DNA from 2 places in the Kitasatospora sp. NPDC054768 genome. Region 2 is predicted to be linked to the other one. Evidence: riboswitches for the same ligand, from Rfam matches in the RefSeq annotation. Region 2 holds a riboswitch; the other holds the start of a gene.
What was found. A riboswitch is a leader RNA that binds a small molecule or an ion and turns the genes downstream of it on or off. The one in region 2 is predicted to bind glycine.
Positions count from the first base shown of each region.

Region 1 (15,551 bases), on a different contig from region 2:
ACCGGGATGCGGCGCTCCACCTGTTCGGTCGTCACGTACTTGCGCAGCTTCGCGGTGCCGAGGGTGTGCCACTCGGTGGTGATCTCCAGTCGCTCCTCGCGGCAGGTGACCTCGACCGGGCTGCTGGGGGCGGACGAGGAGGCGTCGGCGTTCGCGGCGGCGGTGACGGTCGCGGCCGCGGTGGTGGTGGCCATCGGGGCGAGCGTGGGGACGGGCGTGGCGGCGGGCTGCGGCTTCGGCTCCACGGCAGGAGCGGTGGAGGCGGTGGTGGCGGCGGGTGCGGCGAAGCCGGGCTCGGCCGGCGGGGAGGCCGTGGGGGCCGCGGGGGTGCTGAGGGTCCGCATGTCGGCCTCCGGGGCGCTCCTGGTGGTGTCGGCGGCAGCGGGGGCCGCGGCAGCGGGGGTCCTGGCCGGTGGGGGTTCGGGGGAGTGCTCGGGTGACCGCTCGGGGGTGTGGAAGGTGAGCGACTTGGCCGGGGCCGCCGCGGTCGTCGTGGCGGCGGCCGCCGCCGTGGTGCCGAAGTCGAGGTCGGGCTGCCTGGGCCGGCTCCCGTTCTCGCCGTTCGGGCGGCTGTCCATCGGGGTGTCGAGCCCGTAGTAGCGGTAGAGCTGGAGTTCCTGGGCGGGGGACAGGTGCTGGCCGACGCCGAAGTCCGGCGACTCCTTCACCAGCGACTTGTCGTACGGCACCCGGAGCTCGTCGCCGGCGAACTCGCTCGTGGTCAGCGGGACGAAGGCGTCCCGGCCGAAGATGCCGGTCCGGACCGCGGCCCACTCGGGCCGGCCGGTGGCGTCGTCCAGGTAGACCTCGTCGACCGTGCCGATCTTGTCTCCGTTGCGGTCGACGGCTTTGTGGCCGATGAGGTCCCGGGGGTCGATGTCCGTCTGCACTTCTTTCCTCCCGCGCGCTGAACCTGCGGAACTCCCGCAGGAAGGCGGCCGGAGCACCCGATTCCGTCCGCCACTTCACACCAAAAGCCATGAATCGGACGAGCGCGACCCCGGGTGCGCCGTCCGGGGGCGGCGCTGGACCGTCCGGGGGACGCGCGTAGACCTCCAGTGACCAGACACACCCGTGATCGGGGGGCCTCCCGCTGGTACCCTGGGCGGCGACCGCAGAGCCCGCTCGGGAGAGTCTCCGATCACGAAAACCGCTGGTCGGAGCGCCGAAGGAGCAACTCCTCCCCGGAATCTCTCAGGCATCCGTACCGTGTGGGGTAGGTCACTCTGGAAAGCAGGGCAGGAGCGTCGGCACGGAAGCCGGCGATCACCACCCTCACCGACGGTGCAAGCCGGCGGAGCGCCCACAGCGCTCCGTGCGGGTGAAGCTCTCAGGTCCCGATGACAGAGGGGGAGGCCTGTCGGGTCCGCGCGCCCAGGCTCGTCCGCTGCCCGCAGCGGTGGAGCCGGCCGGCGTGCGTACCCCCGCCGGTCCGTGACCAGGAGGCCTCGACCACCATGAACGCCCAGCCGAACGCGGGACGCCTCACCGGCGCCTCGACCCTCACCGAGCTTGAGCTGGCCAGCCCCTTCGAGAACCGCCACATCGGCCCCGACGCCGCCGCGCAGGAGAAGATGCTGGCGTCCGTCGGCTACGGCTCGCTGGACGAGCTCGCCGGGACCGCGGTGCCCGAGGCGATCCGCTCCATCACCGCCCTGGACCTGCCCGCGGGCCGGTCCGAGGCCCAGGTCCTCGCCGAACTGCGCGAGCTGGCCGGCCGCAACCAGGTGCTCCAGCCGATGATCGGCCTGGGCTACTACGGCACCTTCACCCCGCCGGTGATCCTGCGCAACGTCATGGAGAACCCGGCCTGGTACACCGCCTACACCCCGTACCAGCCGGAGATCTCGCAGGGGCGCCTGGAGGCGCTGCTGAACTTCCAGACCCTGGTCTCCGACCTGACCGGCCTGCCGACCTCCGGCTCCTCCCTGCTGGACGAGGGCACCGCGGCCGCCGAGGCGATGGCGCTGGCCCGCCGGGTCACCAAGGTCAAGGGCGGCGTCTTCCTGGTCGACGCCGAGACCCTGCCGCAGACCGTCGCGGTGATCAACACCCGCGCCGTGCCGACCGGCGTCGAGGTCGTCGTCGCCGACCTGTCCGAGGGCATCCCGGCCGAGATCGCCGAGCGCGGCGTCTTCGGCGTGCTGCTCCAGTACCCGGGTGCCACCGGCGTGGTCCGCGACCTCACCCCGGTGATCGAGCAGGCGCACGGCCTGGGCGCGATCGTCGCCGTCGCCGCCGACCTGCTCGCGCTGACCCTGCTCAAGTCCCCGGGCTCGCTGGGCGCCGACATCGCCTGCGGCACCTCGCAGCGCTTCGGCGTGCCGATGGGCTTCGGCGGCCCGCACGCCGGCTACCTGTCGGTGCGCGCCGAGTACGCCCGCTCGCTGCCCGGCCGCCTGGTCGGCGTCTCCGTCGACGTCGACGGCAACCGCGCCTACCGCCTGGCGCTGCAGACCCGCGAGCAGCACATCCGCCGCGAGAAGGCCACCAGCAACATCTGCACCGCCCAGGTGCTGCTCGCCGTGATGGCCTCGATGTACGCCGTCTACCACGGCCCCGACGGCCTGGCCGACATCGCCCGCCGCACCCACCGCTACGCCGCCGCCCTCGCCGAGGGCCTGCGGGCCGGCGGCGTCGAGCTGCTGCACGGCGAGTTCTTCGACACCGTCACCGCCGTCGTCCCGGGCCGCGCCGCCGAGATCGCCGCCGCCGCCCGTGCCAACGGCATCAACCTGTTCCAGGACGGCGCGGACCGGATCTCCGTCTCCACCGACGAGACCACCACCCGCGAGCACCTGGCCGGCGTCTGGGCCGCGTTCGGCGTCGAGCCGGTCGAGGTCCCCGAGACCGCCGACGCGCTGCCCGCCGCGCTGCTGCGCGAGGACGAGTACCTGACCCACCCGGTCTTCCACAGCCACCGCTCGGAGACCGCCATGCTGCGCTACCTGCGCCGCCTGTCGGACCGGGACTACGCGCTGGACCGCGGCATGATCCCGCTGGGCTCCTGCACCATGAAGCTCAACGCGACCACCGAGATGGAGGCGGTGACCTGGCCGGAGTTCGGCCAGCTGCACCCCTTCGCGCCGATCGACCAGGCCCAGGGCTACCTCACCCTGATCCGCCAGCTGGAGCAGCAGCTGGTCGAGGTGACCGGCTACGACGCCGTCTCGATCCAGCCGAACGCCGGCTCGCAGGGCGAGCTGGCCGGCCTGCTGGCCGTCCGCGCCTACCACCACGCCAACGGTGACACCCAGCGCGACGTCTGCCTGATCCCGTCCTCCGCGCACGGCACCAACGCGGCCTCCGCCGTGATGGCCGGCATGCGGGTGGTCGTGGTGAAGACCCTGGTCGACGGCGACGTGGACGTCGAGGACCTGAAGGCCAAGATCGAGCAGCACCGCGACAACCTGTCGGTGCTGATGGTCACCTACCCGTCCACCCACGGCGTGTACGAGACCCAGATCACCGACATCTGCGCCCTGGTGCACGAGGCCGGCGGCCAGGTGTACGTGGACGGCGCCAACCTGAACGCCCTGGTCGGCCTCGCCAAGCCGGGCAAGTTCGGCGCGGACGTCTCCCACCTGAACCTGCACAAGACCTTCTGCATCCCGCACGGCGGCGGCGGCCCGGGCGTCGGCCCGGTCGCGGTGCGCGCCCACCTGGCGCCGTACCTGCCGAACCACCCGCTGCAGGCGGAGGCCGGCCCGGCCACCGGCGTGGGCCCGATCTCGGCCGCGCCGTGGGGCTCGGCGGCCATCCTGCCGATCTCCTGGGCGTACGTCCGGCTGATGGGCGGCGAGGGCCTCAAGCGCGCGACCCAGGTCGCGGTGCTGAACGCCAACTACATCGCCAAGCGCCTGGCGCCGCACTTCCCGGTGCTCTACACCGGCCCGGGCGGGCTGGTCGCGCACGAGTGCATCATCGACCTGCGCCCGCTGACCAAGGAGACGGGCGTGACGGTGGACGACATCGCCAAGCGCCTGATCGACTACGGCTTCCACGCGCCGACGATGTCCTTCCCGGTGGCCGGCACGCTGATGATCGAGCCGACCGAGTCCGAGGACCTGTACGAGATCGACCGGTTCTGCGACGCGATGATCACCATCCGGGCCGAGATCGACAAGGTCGGCTCGGGCGAGTGGGCGGCCGACGACAACCCGCTGCGCAACGCCCCGCACACCGCCGCCACGCTGGCCGGCGACTGGGCGCACGGCTACTCGCGGCAGGAGGCGGTCTTCCCGGCCGGCGTGAACCCGGCGGACAAGTACTGGCCGCCGGTGAGCCGGATCGACGGCGCCTACGGCGACCGCAACCTGGTCTGCTCCTGCCCGCCGCTGGACGAGTACGGCGTCTGACCGGACCGGGCCCTCGGAGGTCCGACCCGCGCGACAGGGCCCCGGCGGAGTTTCCGCCGGGGCCCTGCCCGTGGTGCCGTCGAGTCGGCGGCTGCCCCCGCCGTACGGCCGGACGGGTGGTCAGGCCGCGTGGGCGACGGGGCGGCGCGGGGCGATCACCCGGCCGTCGGGCAGCAGCTCTCCGGTGTCCTCGAACAGGACGACGCCGTTGCAGAGCAGGCTCCAGCCCTGCTCCGGATGGCGGGCCACCGACGCGGCCGCCTCGCGGTCCTCGGACTCGGCCGATGGGCACTCAGGACGGTGCTGGCACATACGCGTACCCTCGCTTCGCTCTGCGATCCTCCCCGTGGTGCGGTCGCCGGAGGCCGTGCCGTCCGGAACCGCCGCGGTGGTCGGATCCTGTCCGCACGCCGGCCAAGTGTGGACCGGCGTTCAAGTGGGTAGGACAGGGGGTCCTTCCACGCTGGTTCCCAGTGTCGGCATCCCGGGACCCGCGCGCAGGGATTTCGTGACATGCGCCACAACTCCCGGGTAGAGATCACCCGTTCAGGTGGGGCCGACGGGAAAAGGCGCACCAGTGGGTGAGTCGGGGCATGGCCCGATGAGGCCATGCCGGATGGCCCGGACGGGTGGTCGCCGTTCGGGTGAGGAGCCGCGGGGGCGGGTGGCCCGCCTGTGCCGGGCCCCGCGGGGCGCCGTGGGCGCGGTCGCTTACGCCCCCGCGCCCCCGGCCGGGGGGGCCCGGCGGCCCGAGGGGGCGTCGGTGGGTCAGGAGGAGCCGAGCAGCAGCGGCCTGGCGAGCGGGGCGCGGGCGAGCAGCGGCAGCAGTTCGGCGGCCGGGCACGCGCGGTGCGCGGTGACGCCGAGCGGGGCCGGGGCCAGCGGGATCAGCAGGTCGGCGGCCGGGTCGCCGTCGGGGCTGTGCAGCCACAGCGCCGTGGCGTACTGGCCGGGGAAGGTCAGCAGCCGCGGCTGTTGGCGGGTCCGGGAGGTCTGGGCGAGCTGCCAGGCCTCGCGCAGCGCCCGGACCGTCGAGTCGAGGTAGGGGCCCGCGGTGAAGTGGGAGAAGGTGTGGCCCTCGGCGCTCTGCACCACCTCGGCGGCGGCGGCCACCTCGGCGCCGTCCTTGATCAGGAAGCGCCAGCCGGTGCGGCGGGCGGCCGGGAGCTCCGGGCGCCCGCCGGTCAGGACGTGCACCGCGAGGGGGTGGGCGGGGAGCAGCGGGCCGGTCGGATGACGCAGTGCTGCGGCGGCGGGCTGGCGCAGCGCGGTCTCCGAGTCGAGCGCGCCCAGGACCGCGCGCAGTGCGCTCGGCGGGGGCTGGGGGGGTTGCAGAGTCATGGCGGGGTCCGCCTCTCCAAGCGAGATCGGCGTGCGAGTGCGGCATACCGGCGTGGCGGGCGACGCGTCTTCGGTGACGGGGCCCGGCAGTGTCCGGTTGTGCAGGATCGCGGTGCCGGCGCGGTCGCCGCCGTCGACGAGGGCCTTCGGGGCGAGGCGGACCGGCCGGAGCGCTGTACCAATTCGAACAGATGCACAGGGTGATCTGTTTATCACAGGCTGTGGCGCCGGGCAAGTCTACAGTTCGTCTGATTTTCCGTCAGATGCCTTGCAATGCAAGCCAGTAGGCGCATTCGGGTATCGATCTTCGAGGTGGGCATGATGGTTGCACGGTCGGTCGACCGGGTGCTCGACGGGGTGGCTCTGGAGGAGGGGACCGTGGGCGAGAAGGTCGTGGCGACTCGCGCGGAACTGGCGGACCGACACCTGTACCGGCGCAAGCTCCACGCGTGTCTCGAAGCGCTCGGACGGATGCTCCGCGAGGACCGCTTCGACCGGCCGCGGGCGGTGATGGGCCTGGAGATCGAGCTCAACCTGGCCGACGAGCAGGGCCTGCCGGCCATGAACAACGCGCAGGTGCTCAGCGCGATCGGCTCCAGCGACTTCCAGACCGAACTGGGCCGCTTCAACATCGAGGTCAACATCACGCCGCACCGGCTCTGCGGGCACGTCTTCGAGGAACTGCGCGAGGAGATCGACACCGGGCTGCGCTACGCCGACCGGCGGGCGGCCGAGGCGGGCGCCCGGATCGTCATGGTGGGCATCCTGCCGACCCTGGAACACGCCCACACCGGGCTCGACGCGATGAGCCACAACCAGCGGTACAGCCTGCTCAGCGACCAGATCCTGGCCGCCCGCGGCGAGGACATCGCCCTGGACATCGAGGGGGTCGAGCGCCTCCAGCTGGAGTCGATCACCATGGTGGCCGAGGCCGCCGCCACCTCGCTCCAGCTGCACCTCCAGGTGACCCCGGAGCGGTTCTCCTCGGTGTGGAACGCGGCCCAGGCGATCTGCGGGCCGCAGCTCGCGCTCGGCGCCAACTCGCCGTTCCTGTTCGGGCGGGAGCTGTGGCGGGAGACCCGTCCGGTGCTCTTCCAGCAGGCCTGTGACACCCGGACGGCGGAGCTCAAGGCGCAGGGCGTGCGCCCCATCACCTGGTTCGGCGAGCGCTGGGTGGACTCGGCGTACGACCTGTTCGAGGAGAACCTGCGGTACTTCCCCGCGCTGCTGCCGATCTGCGACGACGAGGACCCGCTGAAGGTGCTGGCCTCCGGCGGCGCGCCCAGGCTCGCCGAGATGCGGCTGCACAACGGCACCATCTACCGCTGGAACCGCCCGGTCTACGACATCGCGGGCGGGGTGGCGCACCTGCGGGTGGAGAACCGGGCCCTGCCGGCCGGGCCCACGGTGGCCGACACCCTGGCCAACGCCGCCTTCTACTACGGGCTGGTGCGGGTGCTCGCCGAGCAGCCCCGGCCGATCTGGACCCGGCTCCCGTTCGAACGGGCGGACGAGAACTTCCAGCAGGGCGCCCGGTACGGCATCGACGCGGTGTTCCAGTGGCCGCGCTCCGGGCGGGCCGGGCGCGGCGGCGGGCTGCAGACCGTGTCCGCCGTCGACCTGGTGCTGAACGAGCTGCTGCCGATGGCCCACCAGGGCCTCGACGAGTGGGGCGTGGAGCCCGCCGACCGGGACCGCTACCTGGGCATCATCGAGCAGCGCTGCCTGCGCCGCGCCAACGGCGCGTCCTGGCAGGTCGCGACCTTCCACCGGCTGCGCGAGCAGTACGGGATGGACCGGCCGGCCGCGCTCGCGGCGATGACCAGGCGCTACGCCGAACACATGCGCGGCGGGGAGCCGGTGCACACCTGGCCGGTGGGCTGACCCCCGGAACCCGCCTCCCCGCCGGGGCGTCCCGGCGGCTGTGTCAGGATGATCGCTCCGGCGGTCGGCCGACGGCCGGAGCGACCGCCCCTCCGCTGGAGCCCCCGTGACCACCGTCCCGACCGCGCCGGAGACCGCGAAGCCCACCCGTCGGCTGTTCGGCGCGGAACTGCTGATCGTCCTCGGCCTCTCCCTCGGGGCCAGCGGGATCAGCGCGCTGATCAGCTTCACCGGCTCGCTCACCGAACCGCTCAAGCTCGGCCAGCAGGTCGCCACGCTGAACGGCTCGCGGGCGCCCGGGCGGCCCTGGCTGGACCTCGTCTGGCAGCTGTACTACATCGGCCGCGGGCTGATGCCGGTGGTGCTGGTCGGCTACCTGCTGGTGCGCGAGGGCGTCACGCTGCGGGTGCTGGGCTTCGACCTCGGGCAGAAGCTGCGCGACCTGGGGCGGGGCGCCGCCGTCGCGGCCGCGATCGGCGGGTCGGGGCTGGCGCTCTACCTGGCCTCGCAGGCGGCCGGGTACAACCTCACGGTGGCGCCGTCCGGGCTGCCGGACGTGTGGTGGCGGGTACCGGTGCTGGTGCTGTCGGCCTGGCAGAACGCCATCCTGGAGGAGGTCGTCGTCCTCGGCTACCTGCTGCGCCGGGTGGGGCAGTTGGGGTGGTCGTGGCCCGCCGCGGTGGTGGCGAGTTCGGTGCTGCGCGGCTCGTACCACCTGTACCAGGGGGTCGGCGGGCTGATCGGCAACATGGTGATGGGCGTGGTGTTCTGCCTGCTGTACCGGCGCTGGGGGCGGGTGATGCCGCTGGTGGCGGCGCACGCGCTGATCGACACCGTGGCCTTCGTCGGGTACGCCCTGCTGGCCGGGCACGTCAGCTGGCTTCCGACCCCTTGAGCGAGAGCGCCTGGCCGCGCGGCGGACGGGCGAGCAGTCGGTCGACGTGCCGGCGTTCCAGGCCCTGGCCGGGGTCGACGGGCAGCAGCAGGCGGTCCCGGCGCCACTGGGAGCGGCGGACCAGCCGCGGCGGGATGACGTCGTCCACCCAGGCGAACGGCCGGCCGTCGGCGTAGCGCAGCAGCGGGGCCCACTTGGCGGCGGAGAACAGCTCCATCAGCGGGACGCGCGGGTCGCCGGGCTGCGGGACGTAGCCGGTGAAGGTGACCACGGGGAGCGGGTCCAGGCCGATCGCGGGGGCGATGTGGGTGTTGGCGTGCTCCTCCCAGGTGGTGGCCCAGACCAGGTCGTACGTTCCGGCGAGCTCGCGCAGCCAGGCGCCGTGCCGGGCGGACAGCAGGACGGTGTAGCCGAACAGGGTGTGGGCGTCGAACCCGGCGTCCGGGTGCGGGCAGACCGGGTTCAGGACGCCGTCGACGTCCAGGAACAGCAGTGGCTTCGGCACCGGTGGCCCCTCGGATGCGGTGGTGTTTCCTGCCTGTTCGGACGACCCTCGCACACCTCCGGTTGCCCGCGGGCGGGCGCACGCGGGGCGCACGGGGCGCTCACGGGGTGGGCGCGGGCTCGCCGACGGGCACCGGTGCGTCCGACGTGCTCCGACGGCTCAGCCGGCGGACCTGTGGGTCCAGCAGGACGACCGCGCTGAGCACCAGACAGGCGACGGCGCACGCCCAGAGCGCGCCGGACAGGCCGAGCGCCACGGCGGCGGGGCCGGCCAGCGCCGTGCCGACCGGGGCCAGCGAGTAGGAGCCGAGTTCGTCGTACGCGGACACCCGGGAGAACATCTCCTCGGGTATCTCCTGCTGGAGCGCGACCATCCAGTTGACGCTGAAGACGGTGACACCGACGCCGGACAGGAACATCGCGACGACCAGCAGCGGCAGCGGCACCTCGGCGGCGAGGGCGACGGCGGGCACGCCGAACAGGAAGACCCCCCAGTTGCCGACCAGCAGGATCCGGCGGGGCCGCCAGCGGGTCATCAGCACGCCGGCGGCCACCAGGCCGACGCCGTAGGCGGACATCGCCAGGCCCCAGGCGCCCGCGCCGCCGAGCCGCTCCTTGGCGGCGGTCGGCCCGTACACCGACTCCACCGCGTTGATGCAGGCGACCAGCACGGAGAACTGGAGCACGATCACCCAGAGCCAGCGGCGGGAGGCGAACTCCCGCCAGCCCTCGCGCAGATCGCGCAGCATGCTGGTGCCGGTGGACGCGGGGCCCTGCTCCGGCTCCAGGAAGAAGCGGAGGGCGGCGGCGGCCAGGAAGCACAGGGCGTCCAGGGCGAGCACCCAGCCGGGGCCGACGGCGGCGGTGAGGGCGCCGCCGAGGGCGGCGCCGCCGATCTGGGAGGCGTTGAGGCCCATCCGGAAGACCGCGAAGGCGCGGGCGGCGTGCTCCTGCGGGACGGCCTGCATGATCATGCCGCCGGAGGCGGGGGAGTAGAGGGCGTAGCCGGCCCCGCCAGCCGCGGAGAGCGCCAGCATCTGCCAGAGCCGGACCTCCCCGGTCAGCACCAGGGCGGCCAGGACCGCCTGGGAGACCCCGCTGAACACATTGGCGGCGACCATGATCAGGTGGCGCGGCAGCCGGTCGGCGAGGGTGCCGCCGACCACCATGAGCAGCACGGTGGGCACCAGCCGGGCGGCGGTGACGTAGCCGACCTCGGTGGTGGTGCCGCCGGTGCCGAGCACGGCGAAGGCGGTGGCGATGGGGGCGCCGGCGTTGCCGAGGCCGCTGATCACGGTGGCGGCGGTCTGGATGCGGAAGTTGCGGCTCGCCCAGGCGAAGCGGCGCGGGGACGGGAGTGGGGTCGGCACCCGGAGACTATGCCGTGGGGCCGTACGGGTGTCCATCCGGTTTACCCGCCCGGAGGGCCCGGAGCGTGGGGTTTCGGCCGAGCCGGCCCCATCGGCCGAGGTGGCCCCCCTCAGCCGAGGTGGCCCCAGAGGAAGGTGAGGGTCCGGCGCCAGGCGATCCGGGCCTGGAGCGGGTCGTGGGTGCCGATCAGGTTCTCGTCGTTCATGAAGGCGTGCCCGGCCGGGTAGAAGTGGATCTCCGGGCGGACGTCGGTGGCCTCGCCGATCCGGATCGCCGCCTCGTCCACGGCGGCCATCGGGATCGAGCCGTCCAACTCGCCGAAGTGGCCGAGCACATGGGCGGTCAGTCCGCGGTAGTCGAAGTCCGGATCGGGCGGCAGGCCGTAGAACGGGACCACGGCGGCCACCTTGTCGCCGGCCCGGGCGGCCAGCAGCAGGGCGAAGCCGCCGCCCATGCAGAAGCCGACCACGCCGACCGCGTCGCCGACCACGCCGTCGAGGGCGAGCAGGTGGTCGACGGCCCCGGCCAGGTCCTCCACCGCCCGGTCGACCGGGAGCTCGCGCTTGAACCGGGCGGCCTCGGCGCCGTCGTGGGTGGTGGCGCCGCCGAACAGGTCGGGGGCCAGGACGGTGAACCCCTCGGCGGCGAAGCGGTCGGCCATGTCGGCGATGTGCGAGGTGAGCCCCCACCACTCCTGCACCACCACCAGGCCCGGCCCGACCCCCTGCGGCGGGCGGGCCAGGTAGCCGTGCGCGGTGCGGCCGTTGCTCGGGAAGGTGATGTTCTGCCGGGAGCCGCCCTCGTCAGGCATGGCTTCCTCTCGGTGGGTCGGGCCGCGTGCGGCGGGTGTTCGGCGGGGTGGGCCGGGTCAGCCCATCTCCTCCAGGGCACGGCCCTTGGTCTCCTTGATGCAGAAGACCACGAACGGGATGGAGAGCAGGGCGAAGGCCGCGTAGATGACGTACGTCGCCGAGAGGTTCCAGTCGGCGAGGTCCGGGAAGCTGACGGTGATCGCCCAGTTGGCGATCCACTGCGCCGAGGCGGCGACGGACAGCGCCAGCGCGCGGATCCGGTTGGGGAACATCTCGCCGAGCAGGACCCAGACCACCACGCCCCAGGAGAAGGCGAAGCAGAGCACGAAGACGTGCGCCGCGATCAGGGCGACGGTGGCGTGGGTGTTGTCCAGGGTGGCGGTGCTGCCGGTGCCCTCCCGGTAGGAGAACGCCCAGGCGGCGGTGCCCAGCGCGGCCGCCATGCCGATCGAGCCGGCCAGGGCGAGCGGCTTGCGGCCGATCCGGTCCACCAGGGCCATCGCGATCACCGTGCCGATCACGTTGATGATCGAGGTGGAGAGGCTGATCAGCAGCGAGTTGGACTCGTTGATGCCGACCGACTGCCACAGGAAGGACGAGTAGTAGAAGATCACGTTGATGCCGACGAACTGCTGGAACACCGAGGCGCCGATGCCGACCCAGACGATCGGCAGCAGGCCGAAGCGGCCGCCGAGCAGGTCCTTGAGCCGGGGCTTGTGGGCGGACTCCAGCACCGAGCGGATCTCCGCCACCCGGGCGTCCAGGTCCACGCCCTCGCCCTCCACCTCCGCCAGCACCTTGCGGGCCTGCTCCTCGCGGTGGTCGGCGATCAGGAAGCGCGGCGACTCCGGGATGGCGAGCGCCATCAGCCCGTACACCAGGGCCGGGATGGCCTCGACACCGAGCATCCACTGCCAGGCCTGGATGCCGCCGAGGTGGTTGGTGGACTCGCCGCCGGCGGCCTGGTTGAGCGCCCAGTTGGCGAGCTGGGAGACGGTGATGCCGAGCACGATAGCCATCTGCTGGAACGAGGCGAGCCGGCCGCGGTAGGCGGTCGGGGCGACCTCGGCGATGTAGGTGGGGGCGATCACCGAGGCGATGCCGATCGCGATGCCGCCGACCACGCGCCAGGCGGCGAGGGTCTCGATGTTCGGCGGGAACATCGAGCCGATGCCGCTGGCCGCGAACAGTGCGGCGGCCAGCAGCATCGTGCGGACCCGGCCGAGGTGGTCGGCGAGCCGGCCGGCGAGCACCGCCCCCAGGGCCGAGCCGAGCAGGGCGATGGCCACCACGAAGGCGGTGGTGCCGTGGCCCACCGCGAAGTGCTTCTGGATGCCCGTCACGGCACCGTTGATCACCGCGCTGTCGTAGCCGAACAGGAAGCCGCCCATGGCGGCGGCCGCCGAGATGAACACCACGTGGCCGAGGTGGGCCTCGCCGGCCGCCCGTTGGCTGTTGACTGAGGACACGCGCGCTCCCGGGGGTCGACGGGCCCGCTCCGACGCCGAGTGGGCAGGGCTCGTCTCACATTCGAGCAGCGCGGCGGCCGACCTGCCCGAGTTGGCGGCCGACCGGGTGATCCGGGGTCAGCCGGTGGCGTGCGGCCCGTCGGTGCGCCGTCCGCTGGTGCGCGGGAGGTCGGAGTGCGGGGCGTTGTCCAGGGGGCCGGCGGGGCCCTGCGGTGCGGTGCGCGGTCCGTCGGTGCGCCGCCGGTGACGGCGGAGCAACTGGGCGCGGGCGGCGGCGTACTGGTCCCGGCCGCGCCCCGGGCCGCCGGCACGCTCGGCGAGCCGGTCGGCGATCGCGTACTGTGCCTCGGCCGGCTTCTTGTCGTCGTACTTGAACTTGGCCCGCACCTCGTCGACGGTCAGCCGGAGCGCGCGCAGCCCGGGCAGCTGCCGGGCCAACTCGCCCTCGCCGGGCACCACCCGGACCTCCGGCGTCTCCGGCTGGAAGTGCGCCAGCTGGCGGTTGAGGATCTCCGCCTTGCCGGCCGCGGACTCCACCACCTCGGCGGTGCAGTGGAAGTGGACCGAGGCGTAGTAGCTGGTGGGTGTGCCCGGGGCGCCGCGCCAGTGGCCCGGCGCGAACGCGTAGCCGTCGGTGACCGCGAGGGTGACCTTCGGATCGGCCCGGACGGCGGCCAGCAGCGGGTTGGGCGCGGCGAGGTGGAGCAGGATCTCGCCGTGTTCGACGTCCAGCAGGAAGTGGGTCGGGACCAGCACCGGGCCCTCGCCGGGGCCGCCGTTGGCGGCGAGCAGGCCGAAGTCGCGGCCCTCGGCGAGCCAGGCCCGCCACTCGGCCTCGTCGCCGCGGTCCCAGGATCTGATCAGCACGGGTGCGCCTCCCGTCAGCGGGGGTAGCCGCGCAGGTGCGCGGGGAGCGGGACGGTGGTGCCGGGGTGCGGCTCGGGGGTGCCGTGCACCGCGGTGACCGGGATCAGGCCGGACCAGTACGGCAGGTCGGCGTCCTCCGGGTCGTCGTCGGCGCCGTCCTCGCGGGTCTTGGCCGAGACCTCGTCCAGCTCCAGCCGGAGGACGGCGGTCGCGGCGAGCTCCTTGGCGTTGGCCGGACGGACCTCGGCGGAGCGCCCCGGTATCGCGTGGTCGACCAGGGCGGCGAGCGCGATGTCCAGCTCCTCGGGGTCGGTGACCTGGTGCGCGGTGCCGTGGGCGACCACCGAGCGGAAGTTCACCGAGTGGTTGAACGCGGACTTGGTCAGCACCAGCGCGTCGACCTGGGTGACGGTGACGCAGACCGGCATGCCCTGCTCGCCGGAGGCGTTGCGCATCGGGCGGCTGCCGGTGGAGCCGTGGACGTAGAGCCGGCCGCCGACCCGGGCGAAGATCGTCGGCAGCACCACGGGGGCGCCGTCGACCACGAAGCCGAGGTGGCAGATGTAGGCACTGTCGAGGATGGCGTGGATCGCCTCCTGCTCCCAGGTGGCCCGGTCCCGGTAGCGGGTGGGGGTGGTCCTGGCGGTGCGGGAGTAGCTGGGCGACCCTTCCGGGGTGGCTGACATGACATCCTCTACGTACTAGTGCATAATTTGCTTTGTGCTAGGAGACTATCCGCTGAAGGGGCGACGCGCCAGCGAAATCGCGGCCCACATCGAGCAGGGCGTGAGCAGCGGGCGACTCGCCCCCGGAACCGCCCTGCCCCCGCTGCGCGACCTCGCCGCCGAACTGGGCGTCAACCCCAACACCGTCGCCGCGGCCTACCGGCTGCTGCGCGACCGCGGCGTGATCGAGACCGCCGGCCGCAAGGGCAGCCGCATCCTGCCCAGGCCCGCGCTCACCCCGCGCGACCAGATCCGCATCCCCGTCCCGCCGCACGCCCGCGACCTGTCCACCGGCAACCCCGACCCGGCCCTGCTGCCCGACCTCGCCCCGGCCCTCGCGGCCGCCGCCGAGGCCGCGCGCACCGACCCGGTGCTGTACGGGCACGCCGCCGTCGACCCGCAGCTGCTCGCGCTCGCCCGCGCCTCCTTCGAGGCCGACGGCCTGCCCGGCGGCCCGATCGCCGTCGCCTCCGGCTCGCTGGACACCATCGAACGGATCCTCGGCGCCCGGCTGCGCCCCGGCGACGCGGTGGCCGTCGAGGACCCGGGCTGGGGCAGCCTGCTCGACCTGCTGCCCGCGCTGGGCCTGAAGCAGGTGCCCGTCCGGCTGGACGACGAGGGCCCGCTGCCGGAGGCGCTGGCCGCCGCGCTGGCCGAGGGCGTCCGGGCCGTGGTGGTCACCAGCCGGGCGCAGAACCCGACCGGAGCGGCGCTCACCGCGCGGCGGGCCGAGGCGCTGAAGACCGTACTGGCCGAGCACCCCGGGGTGCTGCTGATCGAGGACGACCACGGGCACGGCATGGTCGACCAGCCGTACCACCCGCTGGTCGGCCCCGGCACCCGGAACTGGGCGGTGGTGCGCTCGGCGGCCAAGGCGTACGGGCCGGACCTGCGGGTCTCGGTGGCGGTCGGCGACGCGGAGACGATCGGGCGGGTGGCCGGCCGGATGCGGCTGGGCGCCGGCTGGGTCAGCCACCTGCTGCAGCGCACCGTCGCCGAGCTGTGGCGCGGCGACGCCGCGCCGGCGGACCGGGTGGCCGCCGCGTACCGGGCCCGGCGCGACGCGCTGCTGGGCGAGCTGGCGGCCCGTGGGATCGAGGCGCACGGGCGGAGCGGGCTGAACGTCTGGGTGCCGGTGCCGGACGAGACCTCGGTGCTGGCGGCCCTGGTGCAGCGTGGCTGGGTCGCGGCGCCCGGCGCGCGGTACCGGATCCAGTCGCCGCCCGGGCTGCGGTTCACCACGGCGCGGCTGGAGGCGGCGCAGGCGCGGGAGCTGGCGGAGGACCTGGCGGCGGTGCTGGGGGCGGGCGGGGGCGGGTCGCGGC
Region 1 covers NZ_JBSHBN010000043.1:418-15,968, forward strand. Annotated here, with positions in the region: gene ACWGKU_RS15740 (PRC and DUF2382 domain-containing protein) at 1-890, opposite strand, end outside; glycine riboswitch at 1,117-1,220, shown strand; glycine riboswitch at 1,222-1,354, shown strand; gene gcvP (aminomethyl-transferring glycine dehydrogenase) at 1,458-4,358, shown strand; gene ACWGKU_RS15750 (DUF5999 family protein) at 4,479-4,670, opposite strand; gene ACWGKU_RS15755 (hypothetical protein) at 5,127-5,699, opposite strand; gene ACWGKU_RS15760 (glutamate--cysteine ligase) at 6,078-7,583, shown strand; gene ACWGKU_RS15765 (CPBP family intramembrane glutamic endopeptidase) at 7,690-8,478, shown strand; gene ACWGKU_RS15770 (HAD domain-containing protein) at 8,456-8,983, opposite strand; gene ACWGKU_RS15775 (MFS transporter) at 9,084-10,352, opposite strand; gene ACWGKU_RS15780 (dienelactone hydrolase family protein) at 10,463-11,164, opposite strand; gene ACWGKU_RS15785 (sugar porter family MFS transporter) at 11,222-12,634, opposite strand; gene ACWGKU_RS15790 (FMN-binding negative transcriptional regulator) at 12,752-13,501, opposite strand; gene ACWGKU_RS15795 (pyridoxamine 5'-phosphate oxidase family protein) at 13,516-14,187, opposite strand; gene ACWGKU_RS15800 (aminotransferase class I/II-fold pyridoxal phosphate-dependent enzyme) at 14,222-15,551, shown strand, end outside.
Region 1: another riboswitch for glycine. It lies ahead of gcvP (aminomethyl-transferring glycine dehydrogenase); the one in region 2 lies ahead of gcvT (glycine cleavage system aminomethyltransferase GcvT).

Region 2 (15,551 bases):
CAGACGGCAGTCGAGGCGCGGAAGAAGAACATCGAGGTGGCGTTCTCCAACCCCTGCTTCGAGGTGTGGCTCCTGCTGCACTTCAAGGACTATCGCCGTCCGGCTCAATCGTTCAAGCAGCTCATGCCGGCCCTTGATGAGGCGTTCCCGGCCGGGTACGGGAAGACCGGCATGAAGTTCGACCTCTACGCGCCGCACTGGCGGCTGGCTGCGAGTCGGGCGAAACAACTGGCCGAATCAGGGAAGGAACACGAGGTCAACCCGTCCACCGGCATGTGGAAGCTCGCGCTCGCCATCGGAGGTGGCGAGGCACAGCCGTGAAGGGCCCCCGGGTCAGGAGAGCGAGAAGCCCATCCGGTTCACCACCGGGGTCATCGGCACGTACATCACCTGCGCGTAGCAGGTCGTCGGGTGCGCCGTGGATCCGGCCGGGCAGCCGACCTCCGACCGGGCGGCCACGATCACGCCGCGGGCCTCCATGTCGCCGTTCGGGCCGGACGGGTTCGCCAGTGCCGGGCCGCCGCTGTCGCCCTTCGCGGCGATCGCCCGGCGGTCGCCGCCCTTCGACTCCGCGACGTCGACCGGCTTGATCCTCGTGCCCTCGTCGTTCGTCGTCTCCACGTCGACCCGCTTGATCTGCACGTCGCACTTCCACCCCGACTGGGCACCGCTGAGGCAGATCAGGTCCCCGACGTTGTTCCGCCCGGCCCCGTACGTGTGCCGGGACGAGCCGCCCCTGTCCGACCAGGCGCCGTCGTAGAACCGGCCGCCGCCGCTCCCGCTGATCGCGATCATGCCGACGTCCAGGCCGTCCCCGACCGAGGACAGGTCGCCGATGTAGCTCCCGGTGCCGTTGTAGTACCGGCCGCCGCCGCAGTGCGCGGCGGTCAGCACCACCTTCGTCCCGCCCTTCCAGCCGCTGAACGCCGTCGAGCAGAACGACGCCTTTCCGGTGCTCACCTCGGCACCCGCGTAGTGCGGCGCGCTGTCGGAGTGCCGGCTGCCGGACAGCGCGACCGGGGTCTCCTCGATGCCGGCCGTCACCGGCATCCCGGCGATCTCGGCGGCCTGCCGGGAGTACGCCTGCACGGCCGTGTCACCGCCGGTCAGCTGCTTCGCCTTCGCCCGCGCGTACGTGATCGCGATGGCGGTGCCGTCCTCCTGCGGGCCGATCGACGTCCACGCGTCGCGCGCCACGCCGGCGGTGAACCGGTCGATCGCGGCGCGCATCTCGGCGCGGGAGTACGGGCTCCGGTGGACGTCGACGGTGTAGCCGGGGCCGGCGCTCGCGGCGTTCGCGTCGAGCAGGGAACGGACCTCGGCCGGGGCCTCGCCCTTCCAGTAGATGTCGGCGCGCTGATTCGCCGGGTCGATCACCGTCCCGGCATAGCCGACGGCCGCCGGATCCCCGGACTCGACCCAGTCCTGCACCGGGTCCGTCATGCGGTGGAGCAGCTGCTGGGCCTGCGGGTCGCGGAGCACCGGCAGGCTGACGGACAGGTAGGGCTCGTCCTGAACGGTGTCGACGGCGACCAGGCCGGAGGCGACCACGGTGGTCAGGACCAGGGACAACGCGAGGCGGGAGCGGCGCACGGGCGGGTCCTTCCGGCATGTGTCGATGGGTCGCTACTCAGCGTAGGGGGGGATGGGCGGTCCGCTACGTCCGGACGTCGCGGCCCGGGCCGGCAGTCGGTGCACGCGTGGGGCAACGCGCCCCCGGGAGGGGCGGGGCGGCGTCCCGGGGGCGGGTGGGGCGCCTGCGCCCCCGGCCGGTCCGGTGGCGGCCGCGCAGGAAGTCGGGCCTGTCGACTTCCTACGCGGGTTCCTGCGCGGGCGGATAGCATCGGGCCCGTGAACCTGTACTGGCACGTCGTGCTGCCACCGCTCAGCGCCTGATCGGGCGCGCGCTTCGGTGGCTTGACCCCTGCGACCCCGGCCCGGCCCGATGGCGGCCGCCGTGGGCCGACGGCGTGCGCCCGTTCTCGGAACCAGTTCCCCCGACGGTTTTCGACGACGGAAGTTCACGACTGTGCCGAATCGTTTGTCCTCGCCCGCCCGTTCCCTTCCCGCGACTCCCCGCCGCAGCCGCCGCACCCGCCCGCGCGGTGGCGCGGGGCCGATCCTGATCGCCGCCGTCCTCTGGGGCACCACCGGGACGGCCAGTTCGCTGGCGCCCGGCGGGGCCCCGGCGGCGGGGATCGGGGCCGCCGGGCTGGTGCTCGGCGGGCTGCTGCTGCTCCTCACCGACCGCGCCGCCCGCGTGCTGCCCCGAGTGTGCGGGCCGCGCGAACGGTGGCTGCTCGCCGCCGGCGCGGTCGCGGTGGCCGGGTATCCGGTCACCTTCTACCCGGCGGTCGGCCGTACGGGCGTGGCGGTGGCCACCGTGATCGCGCTCGGCAGCGCGCCGGTGTTCACCGGGCTGCTCGGCTGGCTCACCCGGCAGGGGCGGCCGGGCGGGCGGTGGGCCGGGGCCACGGCGCTGGCCGTGCTCGGCTGCGCGCTCCTGGTGCTGGGCCCGAAACTCGCCGGGGGCGGCGGTGCGGTGGACCCGCTGGGGGTGCTGCTGGCGGCGCTCTCGGGGCTCTCGTACGCCGGGTACTCGCTGATCGGCGGGCGGCTGATCACGGCCGGGCACCCCTCGGGCGGGGTGATGGGCGCGATGTTCGGCGGCGGGGCGCTGATCGTGCTGCCGGTGCTGCTCGCGGGTGACCTGGAGTGGCTCGCCTCGGCGCGCGGGGCGGGCGTGGTGCTGCACCTCGCGGTGGTCACCACCTTCCTCGCGTACTGGCTGTTCGGCCACGGCCTGCGGCACACCACCGCCCAGACCGCCACCACCCTGACCCTCGCCGAACCGGCCGTCGCGGCGGTGCTCGGCGTGGCCGCCCTGGGCGAGCGCCTGCCGGCGCTCTCCTGGTGCGGCCTCGCCGTCCTCGCCGCCGGCCTGGCCTTCCTGGCGCTCCCCGCCCGGCGGTAGGCCCGACGCCCCTGCGTGGGACGTCGGCCGGGCCGACTTCCCGTGCGGCAGAGGCAAGTTCGCGGAACCCGGTTGCCGGCGGCGGTCCCGTCTGTTGGGCTTGCCGGCGGCGGGCCCGACCGGGGCCGCCGACGTCCTTGCCGTACGAGGGGATCCCCGTCATGCCCGACAACGCCACCGGCCCGCTCGACCTGCTCGCCCGCTACCGGCGGGCGATGCTCGACCTGGACGCGGACGCCCTGGCCGACCTCTACGCGGAGGACGGGGTGCACGAGTTCCCGTTCCTGTTCCCCGGGGTGCCCGAGCGGTACCGGGGACGGGAGGAGATCCGGGCCGGGTACCGCGCGATCTGGGGTCCGAGCGCGGCGCGGCCGCGGGAGATCCGGGAGGTGGCCGTCCACCCGGGGGCCGATCCGGAGGTGCTCACCGTCGAGCAGCAGGTGGTCGGGACGCACGCCGGCACCGGCGAGCCGTTCACCGTGCCGGGCCTGCTGGTGATGCGGTCCCGGGGCGGGCTGCTGGTGCACGTCCGGGACTACATGGACGGCCTGGGCGTGGCCCATGCGATGGGGCGGCTGGGTGCCGTCGCCGCGCGGCTGGAGGCCGGGGAGTAGGGCGTCGGCCGGGCCGGCCTCCGGCGCGGGCCGGTCAGAGGGCGAAGTGGGCGGCGATGCCGTCGAGGACGCAGTCGAGGCCGGTCTCGAACTGCCAGTCGGGGTCGTCCTTGCGGGTGGCCGCGTGGAGGTAGCGCTGGTAGTTGGGGTAGCGGCCGGTGCCCATCAGCCAGCTCATCCGGGGGGCGAGGCCGGCCCGGGTCTGGTCGCCGTCGGACCATCCGCGCTCGCGGCGCAGGGTGTTCAGGGTGACCTCGGTGGTGACCGAGCCGTGGACGTAGCCGGTGACGGTGCGGAACACCGCCATGGTGGTGTCGGCGTCCAGGCCGTGTTCGGCCAGGGCGGCGAACGCGTGCTCGGGGACGGCGAGTTGGTGGGGGCTGAGGGAGAACGGGGTGGCCGTCCGGACGGTCCACGGGTGGGCCAGGTGCATGGCCCGCAGGTTGAGGGCCAGGGCGCGCATGGTGTCCCGCCAGCCCTCGGCGGGGGTGCCCAGCGGGAGCCGGCCGTAGACGAAGTCGACCATCAGCTCGATGAGCTCGTCCTTGCCGGAGACGTACCGGTAGGCGGCCATCGGGGCGACGCCGAGTTCGGCGGCCAGTCGGCGCATGGTGACGGCCTCCAGGCCCTCGGCGTCGGCGACGGCGACGGCGGCCTCGGCGATCCGCTGCGGGGTCAGGGTGGTGCGCGGTGCGGGGGCCGGGCGGGCCAGGCGCTCCCAGAGCGAGACCGGGGGCCTGTCGTCGCCGGCGGGGGTGTCCCCGGCTGGGGCCTGTTGAGCGGGCACGGGGCGGGCTCCTTCCGACTGGGGTCGGGCCCACCGTAGCACTCCGCGTGTACGGCGTATCCACAGTGGACGACGTACGCGCCGATGTGTACGTTGTATCCGACAGATACGCCGTACACAGCAGTTGTCCCGGAGGGGGATTCCCATGTCCACGGAGCAGAGCCTGATGGAGCAGAGCCTGAAGGTCGCCGTCCTCGTCGGCAGCACCCGCGAGGGCCGCTTCGGCCCGGTGGTCACCGACTGGCTGCTCGGCCACCTGGAGGCCCACGGCGACCTGACCGCCGACCGGATCGACCTGGTGGAGACCCCACTGCCCACCACCTTCCCGTCGTTCGGCGGTGAACTTCCGCCGGGCGACGCCGAGTTGCTGGCCGCCGTATCGCCCCGACTGGAAGCGGCCGACGCCTTCGTGATCGTCACGCCCGAGTACAACCACAGCTTCCCGGCCCCGCTGAAGAACGCCATCGACTGGCACAACCGGCAGTGGCACGGCAAGCCGGTCGCCTTCGTCTCGTACGGCGGCCTGTCCGGGGGCCTGCGGGCCGTCGAACAGCTCCGGGTGGTGCTGGCCGAGCTGAACGCCGCGACGATCCGCAACACGGTCAGCTTCCACGGCGCCGGCCAGCGCTTCGACGCCGACGGCAAGGCGATCGACCCGGCCGCCGACGCCGCCGCCAAGACCATGCTCGACCAGCTCGTCTGGTGGGCCCAGGCACTGCGGGACGCCCGCCGGGCCCGCCCGTTCGCGGCCTGAGCCGGGGCAGGGGGCGGAGACCATGGCCACGGAACCGGCCGAGAGCCAGATCGAGAGCCAGGCCGAGGGCCAGGCCGAGAGCCAGGCCGAGGGTCAGGCCGAGAGGCAGGCCGAGGAGCGGCCCAAGCCGCCGTTGCTCGGTGTCATCGGGCTGATGCTCGGCATCTTCCTCTCGGCCCTCGACGGGCAGATCATCGGCACCGCGCTGCCGACCGTCGTCGGCGACCTCGGCGGACTGGAGCACCTCTCCTGGGCGGTCACCGCCTACCTGCTGACCTCCGCCGCGGCCACCCCGCTCTGGGGCCGGCTCGGCGACCTGTACGGGCGCAAGGGCGCCTACCAGTGGGCGGTGGTGGTGTTCCTGGCGGGCTCGGTGCTGGCCGGACTCGCCCAGGACATGGGGCAGTTGATCGCTTTCCGGGGCCTCCAGGGGATCGGCGCGGGCGGGCTGATGGTCGGCGCGCTCTCGGTGATCGGGGTGCTCGTCCCCGCCTCCGACCGGGCGCGGGTGCAGTCGGTGGTCGGCGTGCTGATGCCGATCGCCTTCGTCGGCGGACCGCTGCTCGGCGGCTTCCTCACCGAACGGCTGAGCTGGCGCTGGGCCTTCTACGTCAACCTGCCGGTCGGGCTGGTCGCGCTGCTCGCGGTCGGCGTCGGGGTACGGCTGCGGACCGAGCGGGTGCGCGCCCCGTTCGACTGGGCCGGGGTCGTCCTGCTGACCACCGGCATCCTCGCGCTCACCCTGGTCGGCAGCTGGGGCGGCGCCGCCTACTCCTGGACCTCCCCGGTGCTCCTCGGCACGGCGCTCGTCGCGCTGGTCGCGCTGGGCTGGTTCGTCCGGACCGAACTGCGCGCCCCCGGGCCGCTGATCCCGCCCGCGCTGTTCCGCGACCGCAACTTCACGGTGGCGCAGGTGCTCGGCTTCCTCACCGGCGCGGTGATGATCGCTCTGGTCGGCTACCTGCCGCTCTACCTGCAACTGGCCCGGGGCGCCTCACCCACCGCCGGCGGCCTGCTCCTGCTGCCGCTGATGCTCGGCATGATGGGCACCCAGCTGGTGACGGCGCGGCTGATGGGCCGGCCGGGCGGCGAGCGGCGCTACCCGCTGCTGGGCGGCGCGCTCACCCTGGCCGGCGGCGCACTGCTGCTGCTCCTGCGCACCGACACCCCGATCGCCCTGGCCTCGGCCCTCACGGCAGTCGCCGGGATCGGCCTCGGCCTGGTGATGCAGAGCACCCTGCTGACCTCGATGGGGGCCGTGCCGCCCCAGGACATGGGCGCGGCGATGGGCGTGGTCACGCTGCTGCGGAGCATCGGCGGCTCGCTCGGCATGGCGGCGCTCGGCGCGGTCTACACGGCGCGGCTCACGGACTCCCTCACGGAGCGCCTCGGGTCCGCCGAGGCTGGCCGGCTCACCGGCGGCGGGCTGACCCCGGCCTCCCTCGACGGCCTCCCGGCGGAGGTCCGCGACGCCGTCGGGGCGGCGGTCACCGGCGGCCTGCACGGCACGGTCGTGGGCGGGGTCCTGCTGGCGGCCGCGGCGACCGCCCTCGCCTGCCTGGTCCGCCCGCGCCGGGCCCCGGAGCCGGCCGGAGCCGGAACCCGGACCGATGCCCCGGCCGATGCCCCGGCCGAAGCCCGGGCCGATGCCCGGGCGGAGACGAAGGCCTGACGCGTCCGAGGCACGCGAAACGGCCCCCGGCGGAGCAGGACTCCGCCGGGGGCCGTCAGGCTGTCGGGATCAGCGGGTGATCAGCACTCGATGACGTTCACGGCGAGGCCGCCGCGCGAGGTCTCCTTGTACTTGATCTTCATGTCGGCCCCGGTCTCCTTCATCGTCTTGATCGCCTTGTCCAGCGAGACGTGGTGCCGTCCGTCGCCGCGCAGGGCCATCCGGGCCGCGGTGACGGCCTTGACGGACGCCATGCCGTTGCGCTCGATGCAGGGGATCTGGACCAGGCCGCCGACCGGGTCGCAGGTGAGGCCGAGGTTGTGCTCGATGCCGATCTCGGCGGCGTTCTCGACCTGCTCGGGGGTGCCGCCGAGGACCTCGGCGAGGCCGCCCGCGGCCATCGAGCAGGCGGAGCCGACCTCGCCCTGGCAGCCGACCTCGGCGCCGGAGATGGAGGCGTTCTCCTTGAAGAGCATGCCGATGGCGCCGGCCGCGAGCAGGAAGCGGACGATGCCGTCGTCGTCGGCGCCCGGGATGAAGTTCAGGTAGTAGTGCAGGACGGCCGGGATGATCCCGGCGGCGCCGTTGGTCGGCGCGGTGACCACCCGGCGCCCGGAGGCGTTCTCCTCGTTGACGGCCATCGCGTAGAGGGTCACCCACTCCATCGCGTTGGCCGGCCCGATGCCCTCGGCGCGCAGCGCACGGGCGCCGGACGCGGCCCGGCGGCGGACCTTCAGCCCGCCCGGCAGGATGCCCTCGCGGGACATGCCGGCCCGCACGCACTCCTGCATCACGGACCAGATCTCCAGCAGACCGGTCCGGATCTCCTCCTCGCTGCGCCAGGCCTTCTCGTTCTCCAGCATCAGGCCGGAGATCGACAGGCCGGTCTCCCGGCTGAGCCGCAGCAGCTCGTCACCGGTGCGGAAGGGGTACTTCAGCGCGGTGTCGTCGGGCTTGACCCGGTCCGCGCCGATCGCGTCCTCGTCCACCACGAAGCCGCCGCCGACCGAGTAGTAGGTCTTCTCCAGCAGGGTCGAGCCGTCCGCCGCGTACGCCCACAGGGTCATGCCGTTGGCGTGGTACGGCAGCGAGCGGCGGCGGTGCAGGACCAGCTGGGTGTCCGGGTCGAAGTCGATGGTGTGCTCGCCGACCAGGTTGATCCGCTTCTCGGCGATGATCCGCTCGACGTCCTTGTCGGCCTGGTCGACGTCGACGGTGCGGGGCGAGGCGTTCTCCAGGCCCAGCAGGACGGCCTTCGGGGTGCCGTGGCCGTGGCCGGTGGCGCCGAGCGAGCCGTACAGCTCGGCGCGCACCCCCGTCACCCCGTCCAGGAGGCCTTCGGAGCGCAGTCGGCGGGCGAACATCCGGGCGGCGCGCATCGGACCCACGGTGTGGGAGCTCGACGGGCCGATGCCGATGGAGAAGAGGTCGAAGACGCTGATGGCCACGGGGGACGTCCTTGTCTGGTCTCGTGGAAGGACTTGCGGGCAGGGAGGGGCCGACACGGGACGGGGCACCGCGCGCACTGTCCAGTGTGCGCGGTGCCCCGGGGTGCCAGGTACGCCGGAGGGGTGAGGCCGGTCACCCCGCCCGAACGATCACCGGAGTGATCAGAGGTTCGGGTACAGCGGGTACTTGTCGGCCAGGGCGGTGACCCGGGCCTTCAGCGCGGCGGCGACGGTCTCGTCGAAGGCGGGCTTGAGCGCCTCGGCGATGATGTCGGCGACCTCGCGGAAGTCCTCGGCCTGGAAGCCGCGGGTGGCCAGGGCCGGGGTGCCGATGCGCAGGCCCGAGGTGACCATCGGCGGGCGCGGGTCGTTCGGGATCGCGTTGCGGTTGACGGTGATGCCGACCTCGTGCAGGCGGTCCTCGGCCTGCTGGCCGTCGAGCTGGCTGTTGCGCAGGTCGACCAGGACCAGGTGGACGTCGGTGCCGCCGGAGAGCACGCTGGCGCCGGCCTCGGCCACGTCGGCCTGGAGCAGGCGCTCGGCGAGGATGCGGGCGCCGTCCAGGGTGCGCTGCTGGCGCTCCTTGAACTCCTCCGAGGCCGCGACCTTGAAGGCGACCGCCTTGCCGGCGATCACGTGCTCCAGCGGGCCGCCCTGCTGGCCGGGGAAGACCGCGGAGTTGATCTTCTTGGCGTACTCGGCCTTGGACAGGATGACGCCGCCGCGCGGGCCGCCCAGGGTCTTGTGGGTGGTGGTGGTGACCACGTCCGCGTACGGCACCGGGTTCGGGTGCAGCCCGGCGGCCACCAGGCCGGCGAAGTGCGCCATGTCCACCATGAGCAGCGCGCCGACCTCGTCGGCGATCCGGCGGAACGCGGCGAAGTCGAGCTGGCGCGGGTAGGCCGACCAGCCGGCGATGATCAGCTTCGGCTGGTGCTCCTTGGCGAGGCGCTCGACCTCGGCCATGTCGACCTGGCCGGTCTTCTCGTCCACGTGGTACGCGGCCACGGTGTAGAGCTTGCCGGAGAAGTTGATCTTCATGCCGTGGGTCAGGTGACCGCCGTGGGCCAGGCTCAGGCCCAGGATGGTGTCACCCGGCTGGATCAGCGCGAACATCGCGGCGGCGTTGGCCTGCGCGCCGGAGTGCGGCTGGACGTTGGCGTGCTCGGCGCCGAACAGTGCCTTGATGCGGTCGATCGCGATCTGCTCGACCACGTCGACGTGCTCGCAGCCGCCGTAGTAGCGGCGGCCGGGGTAGCCCTCCGCGTACTTGTTGGTCAGCACCGAGCCCTGGGCCTCCATGACCGCCACCGGGGCGAAGTTCTCGGAGGCGATCATCTCCAGGGTGGTCTGCTGGCGGTGCAGCTCGGCGTCGACCGCGGCGGCGATCTCCGGGTCGAGGGCGTGCAGGGACTGGTTGAGAACCGTCATGGTGTGGTCTTCCCGGGAGGAGGAGGGAAAGGGGCCGGGGCGGGGCGGACCGCCGTGTGCGGCCCGTCCCGTCGGGTGGCTCAGCCCTGGGGGTTGATGAGCGCGTCGTACTCGTCGGCGCTGAGCAGCTCGTCGGTGGCCTCGACGCGCACCTTGAACAGCCAGGCGTTCCCGAACGGGTCCGCGTTCACGGAGGCCGGGTCGTCGATGACGTCCTGGTTGATCTCGGTGACCTCGCCGGTCACCGGGGAGTACAGGTCGCTGACCGACTTGGTGGACTCCAGCTCGCCACAGGTCTCGCCGGCGGTCACGGTCTCGCCGACCTCGGGCAGCTGCACGTAGACGATGTCACCGAGGGCGGTGGCGGCGTGCTCCGTGATGCCGACCGTGGAGACACCGTCCGCGGCCGCGGTCAGCCACTCGTGCTCCTTGGTGTACTGCAGGTGCTGGGGGTTGCTCATGGCGTCATTCTCCAGGATGGGAAGCGGGTACGACGAAGCGGGCCGCCGCGCGGACGGCCGCGACGTGCGCAAACGGAAAAACGGGGGCCCCGGCGAAGGCTCAGCGGGCGCGCTTGTAGAACGGCAGCGCCACGACCTGGACGGGCTCGTGCTTGCCGCGCACGTCCACCGCGACGGTGGTGCCGGGGACGGCGTGGGCGGCGTCGACGTAGGCCATCGCGATCGGCTTGCCCAGGGTCGGGGACGGCGCGCCGGAGGTGATCCGGCCGATCGGCTCGCCCTCGGTGGAGACCACGGTGTACTCGGCGCGCGGCACCCGCTTGCCCTCGGAGACCAGGCCGACCAGCACCTTGGGCGGGTTGGTCTCGGCCGCGGCGGCGGCCTGCTCCAGCGCCTTGCGGCCGATGAAGGCGCCCTCGTTGGTGGTCTTGTCGAAGCGGACGACCCGGCCCAGGCCGGCGTCGAACGGGGTGAGGTCGGTGGACAGCTCGTGCCCGTACAGCGGCATGCCGGCCTCCAGGCGCAGCGTGTCGCGGCAGGACAGGCCGCACGGGATCAGGCCGTGGCCCTCGCCCGCGGCGGTCAGCGCCTGCCAGACCGGCTCGGCGTCGGCCGGCCGGCAGAAGATCTCGAAGCCGTCCTCACCGGTGTAGCCGGTGCGGGCGAGCAGCACGTCGCGGTCGGCCACCCGGGCCGGGAGGATCGCGTAGTACTTCAGGCCGGGCAGGTCGGCGTCGGTGGTCTTCGCCAGGATGCCGGTGGCCTCCGGGCCCTGGACGGCGATCAGCGCGTAGGTGTCGCGGTCGTCGGTGACGACGGCGTCGAAGCCCTTGGCGCGGGCGATCAGCTCGTCGAGGACCAGCTGGGCGTTGGAGGCGTTGGCGACGACCAGGAAGGCGTCCTCGCGCAGGCGGTAGACGATCAGGTCGTCCAGGATGCCGCCGTCCTCGGCGCAGATCATGGTGTAGCGGGCGCGCAGCACGCCCAGCGCGGAGACGAAGCCGACCAGCGCGTGGTCCAGCATCTCGCCCGCCTGCGGGCCGGTGACGGTGATCTCGCCCATGTGCGAGAGGTCGAACAGGCCGGCCTGGGTGCGGACCGCGAGGTGCTCCTCGCGCTCGCTGCCGTAGCGCAGCGGCATGTCCCAGCCGGCGAAGTCGGTCATGGTCGCGCCGAGGGCGCGGTGCAGCGCGTCGAGCGCGGTCAGGCGGAGGGACGACATGGCCAGGAACTCCTCGGTCGGGGCACTCAGGGGTGCACGCGCCGGACCGGACCCGCTCGGGTTCGACCCTGCGCGCGGGCATGCGGCGGCGTGGGTCTCCCCATCTGTCGTCGAACCTGAGAGCTTCACCGCCCACCGCCCGCAGCTGTTTCCAGCTTGGGGGACAGCATGACGGCTTGCACCGTGGGTGGGCGCACGACAGGGCCGGGCGCCGCTTTCCAGATGTGCCTAACCCGTGCGGTAGGGGTGCCTGAGAGATTCCGGGGAGGACTTGCTCCTTCGGCGCCGGCTGTGCCTGAACGGCACTCCGGGCTCTCCCGCGCGGGTTCGAGCGGCCGGTATGGAGTTGTGGGGGCCCGCGGCGCATGCCGTCGGACGGGCACATCATGGCACGTCCGGGACGGCGAGGGGAGAGGGGACCCGGTCACACCGCGCGGCACCCGGACGCGGGCCCGGGGCGGCACCCGGGACCGGGGCCCGCGGGGCACCCGAACACGAGCCCTAAAGGGGAGGCCCCGGGGCCCTAGACTGCTGCGCGTCGGCGCAGCAGAGGGCGGCCGAGCGGCAGAGGGCGGGATCGGCGGCGCATGGGGTACCCGGTGGAGCAGCAGCAGGAGTGGGGCGGACCGCAGGAGGCGCCGGCGGGCGGTTCCTGGCCGGCCAACGAGCTGGAGCAGGTGCTGACCGCGGCCCTGGGCGACCCGGGCGCGACGCCGAGGGTGATCGAGGTGCTGGCGCGCAGCCAGGTGTGGGTGCCGCTGCCGGCCGGGGCCGATCCGCAGGGACAGGCGCTGGACCTGCCGACCGTCGAGCTGGGCGGTGACCCGTACGTGCCGGTGTTCTCCTCGCAGGAGGTGTTCCTCCAGCAGGCGCCGGGGATGGCCTTCGCGGTGGCGCCGGTGTGGGAGTTCGCCCGCGGGTTGCCGCTGGGCGTGGGCATCGCGGTGAACCCGGACGCGGCCGTGGGCATCCCGGTGCCGCCGCAGGGGGTCGCCGAGCTGCGCCGCGGTCCGCGCGGGGACCGCTGGGAGGCCGCCGACGACGCCACGGCGCCGACCGGAGGCCGGGTGGCGCTGCGCGAGCCGGTGCCGGGCGAGGACCCGGAGCACTTCCTGGCCGCCTGCCGGGGCGAACTGTCGTCACTGCCGGGAGTGTTGACCGCCCGCAGGGCGCTGGCCAGCATCGAGGGCGAGCCGACCGTGATGTTCGTGGGCGTCCAGCTGGACCCGGCGGCACCGGCCGATCCGGCCGCGGTGAACGACGCGCTCGGCCGAGCGCTGGGAACCGCGCCGCTGCCCGGCGGCGTCCACCTCGTACTGCTCGACCTCGCCGACGACCCGGTGGTCGAGTGGCTGCTCACCCGGGTACTGCCGTTCTATTCGCGGGGCTGAGCGGGGTTCGTATCAAAGGCACGTCGCCGTGGCGGTGGCCGGTGCAGCGCCATAGGGTGCGTGCAGACGGCCGACGGGCCGGCGGGTTGAGGGAAAGAGGCGCGGCGAGGTGGGCGCATGAGTGCGGGAACGGGAGCGGGCGGTGTGCCGGGGCCCTGGGGCCAGGCACCGGCCGGGCGCCCGGGAGCTGATCCCGGCGCGTTGGAGCGCGCCCTGCGCGACGTCGCGCCGGAGCGCTACGACGCGTACGAGGGGCTGCTGCACGCGCTGGCGGACGGCCAGGTCTGGATGCTGCTGTGGCACGGCACGCCGGGCAGCCCGGACGCCCAGTACGGGAACATGGAGATCAGCGGCCACGGCTACGCGCCGGCCGTCACCTCGTCCGAGCAGCTGACCGCCTCCGGCTGGGCGCGGGCCCACGAGGTCATCTCCGGCCGGGAGATCGCGGCCTCGCTCTACCGCACCCGCTGGGGCCTGTGGCTCAACCCGCACGCGCCCGGCGGCGGCGTCGGCGTGCCCTGGGCGGACCTGCGGCGGGTCGCCGCGGGCCTGGACCGGCTGCCGGCCGGGCCGTTGAAGCTGAGCGAGCCGCAGCTGAACGCCCAGTCGTTCTTCGCGCTGCTGGAGCGGCAGGCCGCCGAGGTGCGCGCCGTGCGGGCCCTGCGCCGGGCCTGGGTGCAGCCCGCAGTGGGGGAGCCGTACCTGGCCATCGGCCTCGACCTGTACGAGAGTTCGCCGCCGGCGGTGGAGGCGGTGCGGGCGCTGATGCAGCGCGCGATCGCGGTGGCCCCGGAGGGGCTCGCGGTGTCGACGGTGGCGATGTCGGACGAGTACGACCCGGTGGCGCTGTGGATGCGCGCCAACGCGCGGCCGTTCTTCGACCGGGAGGCGGGCCGCCCGCCGACCGGTCCGTACCCGCCGGTGCCCCCGCCGCCGTACCCGGGGCAGTCGATGCCGGGTTACGGGTACGGCACCCAGCCGCCGGCGCAGGGCTGGCAGCAGCAGCCGCCGCAGCGGCCGTGGCCCGGCTACCCCGGGCGCTGATTCCCAAAACTCATTCCCCGAAGCCGACTTGATTGTCCGTCAAGTCGGCTTCGATGCTTTCCGGACGAATTTCCGGATGTGTGCTCCGGTCATCTTGACATGGCAGTTACAGCCATGTGAAGAGGTATATGCCGAAGACCGGGGAGGTGCATGCACGCAGATCACAGTTGGGCATCTGTCGGTTGGCAGGGCTGGCGCAAGCCAGTTCGGATGGCAGAGAGTTCTGCGCAACGCACCGCGCGTGCTTGAACCCCACAAGGGCGAGCGCGCACGCCGACAGTCCGCCCACGCGACGCCCATCCCGCGTGGTGGCAGTGCCTGTGCACGACGCACTGCCGTCAACACCCGCTCCTCCTAAGCACCTCCGCACGTCCGCAGCCGCACCGCCGAAGCCGGCGACCGGCACCCGTGGGCCGGCCACCGTCGGCGAGGGGACCAACTGACCATGACCGCAACCGTGACCACCGCCGGGAACGATCCGGAGGCACCCGCCACCGCAAGCCCGGCCAAGAAGATCGAGGGCCGCTCCCTCGGCCAGATCGCCTGGACCCGCTTCAAGCGGGACAAGGCCGCCGTCGCCGGCGGCGTCGTGGTGATCCTGCTGATCCTGCTCGCCGTGCTCGCCAAGCCGATCGAGTCGATGTTCGGGCTCGACCCGGACGCCCTCCACCAGGACCTGCTGGACGCCGACCTCGGCGGTCTGCCGTTCGGCGACTGGGGCGGTATGAGCTGGGACCACCCGCTCGGCGTCGACCCCCTCCAGGGCCGTGACCTGCTCACCCGCGTCATCGAGGGCTCCTGGGTCTCCCTGCTGGTCGCCTTCGGCGCGACCCTGCTGTCCAACACCATCGGCACCGTGCTCGGCATCATGGCCGGCTACTACGGCGGCTGGGTGGACACCCTGATCAGCCGGGTGATGGACGTCTTCCTGGCGTTCCCGCTGCTGCTCTTCGCCATCGCGATCTCGACCTCGCTCCAGGGCGGCGCGTTCGGCCTGCACGGCCTGCCGCTGCACATGCTGGTGCTGATCTTCGTGATCGGCTTCTTCAACTGGCCCTACATGGGCCGGATCGTGCGCGGCCAGACGCTGTCGCTGCGCGAGCGGGAGTTCGTCCACGCGGCCCGCAGCCTGGGCGCGCGCGGACCGTTCATCCTGTTCAAGGAACTGCTGCCCAACCTGGTCGGTCCGATCCTGGTCTACTCGACCCTGCTGATCCCGACCAACATCCTCTTCGAGGCCGGGCTGAGCTTCCTCGGCGTCGGCATCCAGCCCCCGCAGGCCTCCTGGGGCGGGATGCTCCAGGACGCGATCCGGTACTACCAGGTGGACCCCCAGTACATGGTGGTCCCCGGTCTGGCGATCTTCGTCACCGTGCTCGCCTTCAACCTGCTCGGCGACGGGCTGCGCGACGCCCTCGACCCCAAGAACAACTGACCCTGTGTCACTCGGACCACTCGTCACTCGACGGTGCGTCAGAATCCCTCCTCCACATCCTCAAGGGGTTGATCTCACCCATGCGTAGGTCCCGTACCGTCGCCCTGACCGCGGCGGCTGCCGCCGCGGTCCTGGTCGTGACCGGTTGCACCAGTTCGTCGAAGAGCGGAGGGTCCTCCACGGCCTCCGGCTCCGCCGAGGGCGGCTCCGGTGCCAACGCGGCCACCAAGGGCATCGTCAACGCCTCGGACAAGAAGGGCGGGACGGTGACCTACGAGATGAAGGGCACCCCCGACTCGCTCGACCCGGGCAACACGT
Region 2 covers NZ_JBSHBN010000002.1:1,597-17,147, reverse strand. Annotated here, with positions in the region: gene ACWGKU_RS00730 (RloB family protein) at 1-321, shown strand, start outside; gene ACWGKU_RS00725 (hypothetical protein) at 334-1,593, opposite strand; gene ACWGKU_RS00720 (EamA family transporter) at 2,030-2,974, shown strand; gene ACWGKU_RS00715 (nuclear transport factor 2 family protein) at 3,136-3,588, shown strand; gene ACWGKU_RS00710 (TetR/AcrR family transcriptional regulator) at 3,623-4,375, opposite strand; gene ACWGKU_RS00705 (NADPH-dependent FMN reductase) at 4,521-5,129, shown strand; gene ACWGKU_RS00700 (MDR family MFS transporter) at 5,152-6,801, shown strand; gene ACWGKU_RS00695 (L-serine ammonia-lyase) at 6,882-8,249, opposite strand; gene glyA (serine hydroxymethyltransferase) at 8,412-9,680, opposite strand; gene gcvH (glycine cleavage system protein GcvH) at 9,761-10,141, opposite strand; gene gcvT (glycine cleavage system aminomethyltransferase GcvT) at 10,242-11,363, opposite strand; glycine riboswitch at 11,592-11,693, opposite strand; gene ACWGKU_RS00675 (enhanced serine sensitivity protein SseB C-terminal domain-containing protein) at 11,951-12,754, shown strand; gene ACWGKU_RS00670 (enhanced serine sensitivity protein SseB C-terminal domain-containing protein) at 12,872-13,798, shown strand; gene ACWGKU_RS00665 (ABC transporter permease) at 14,244-15,233, shown strand; gene ACWGKU_RS00660 (ABC transporter substrate-binding protein) at 15,314-15,551, shown strand, end outside.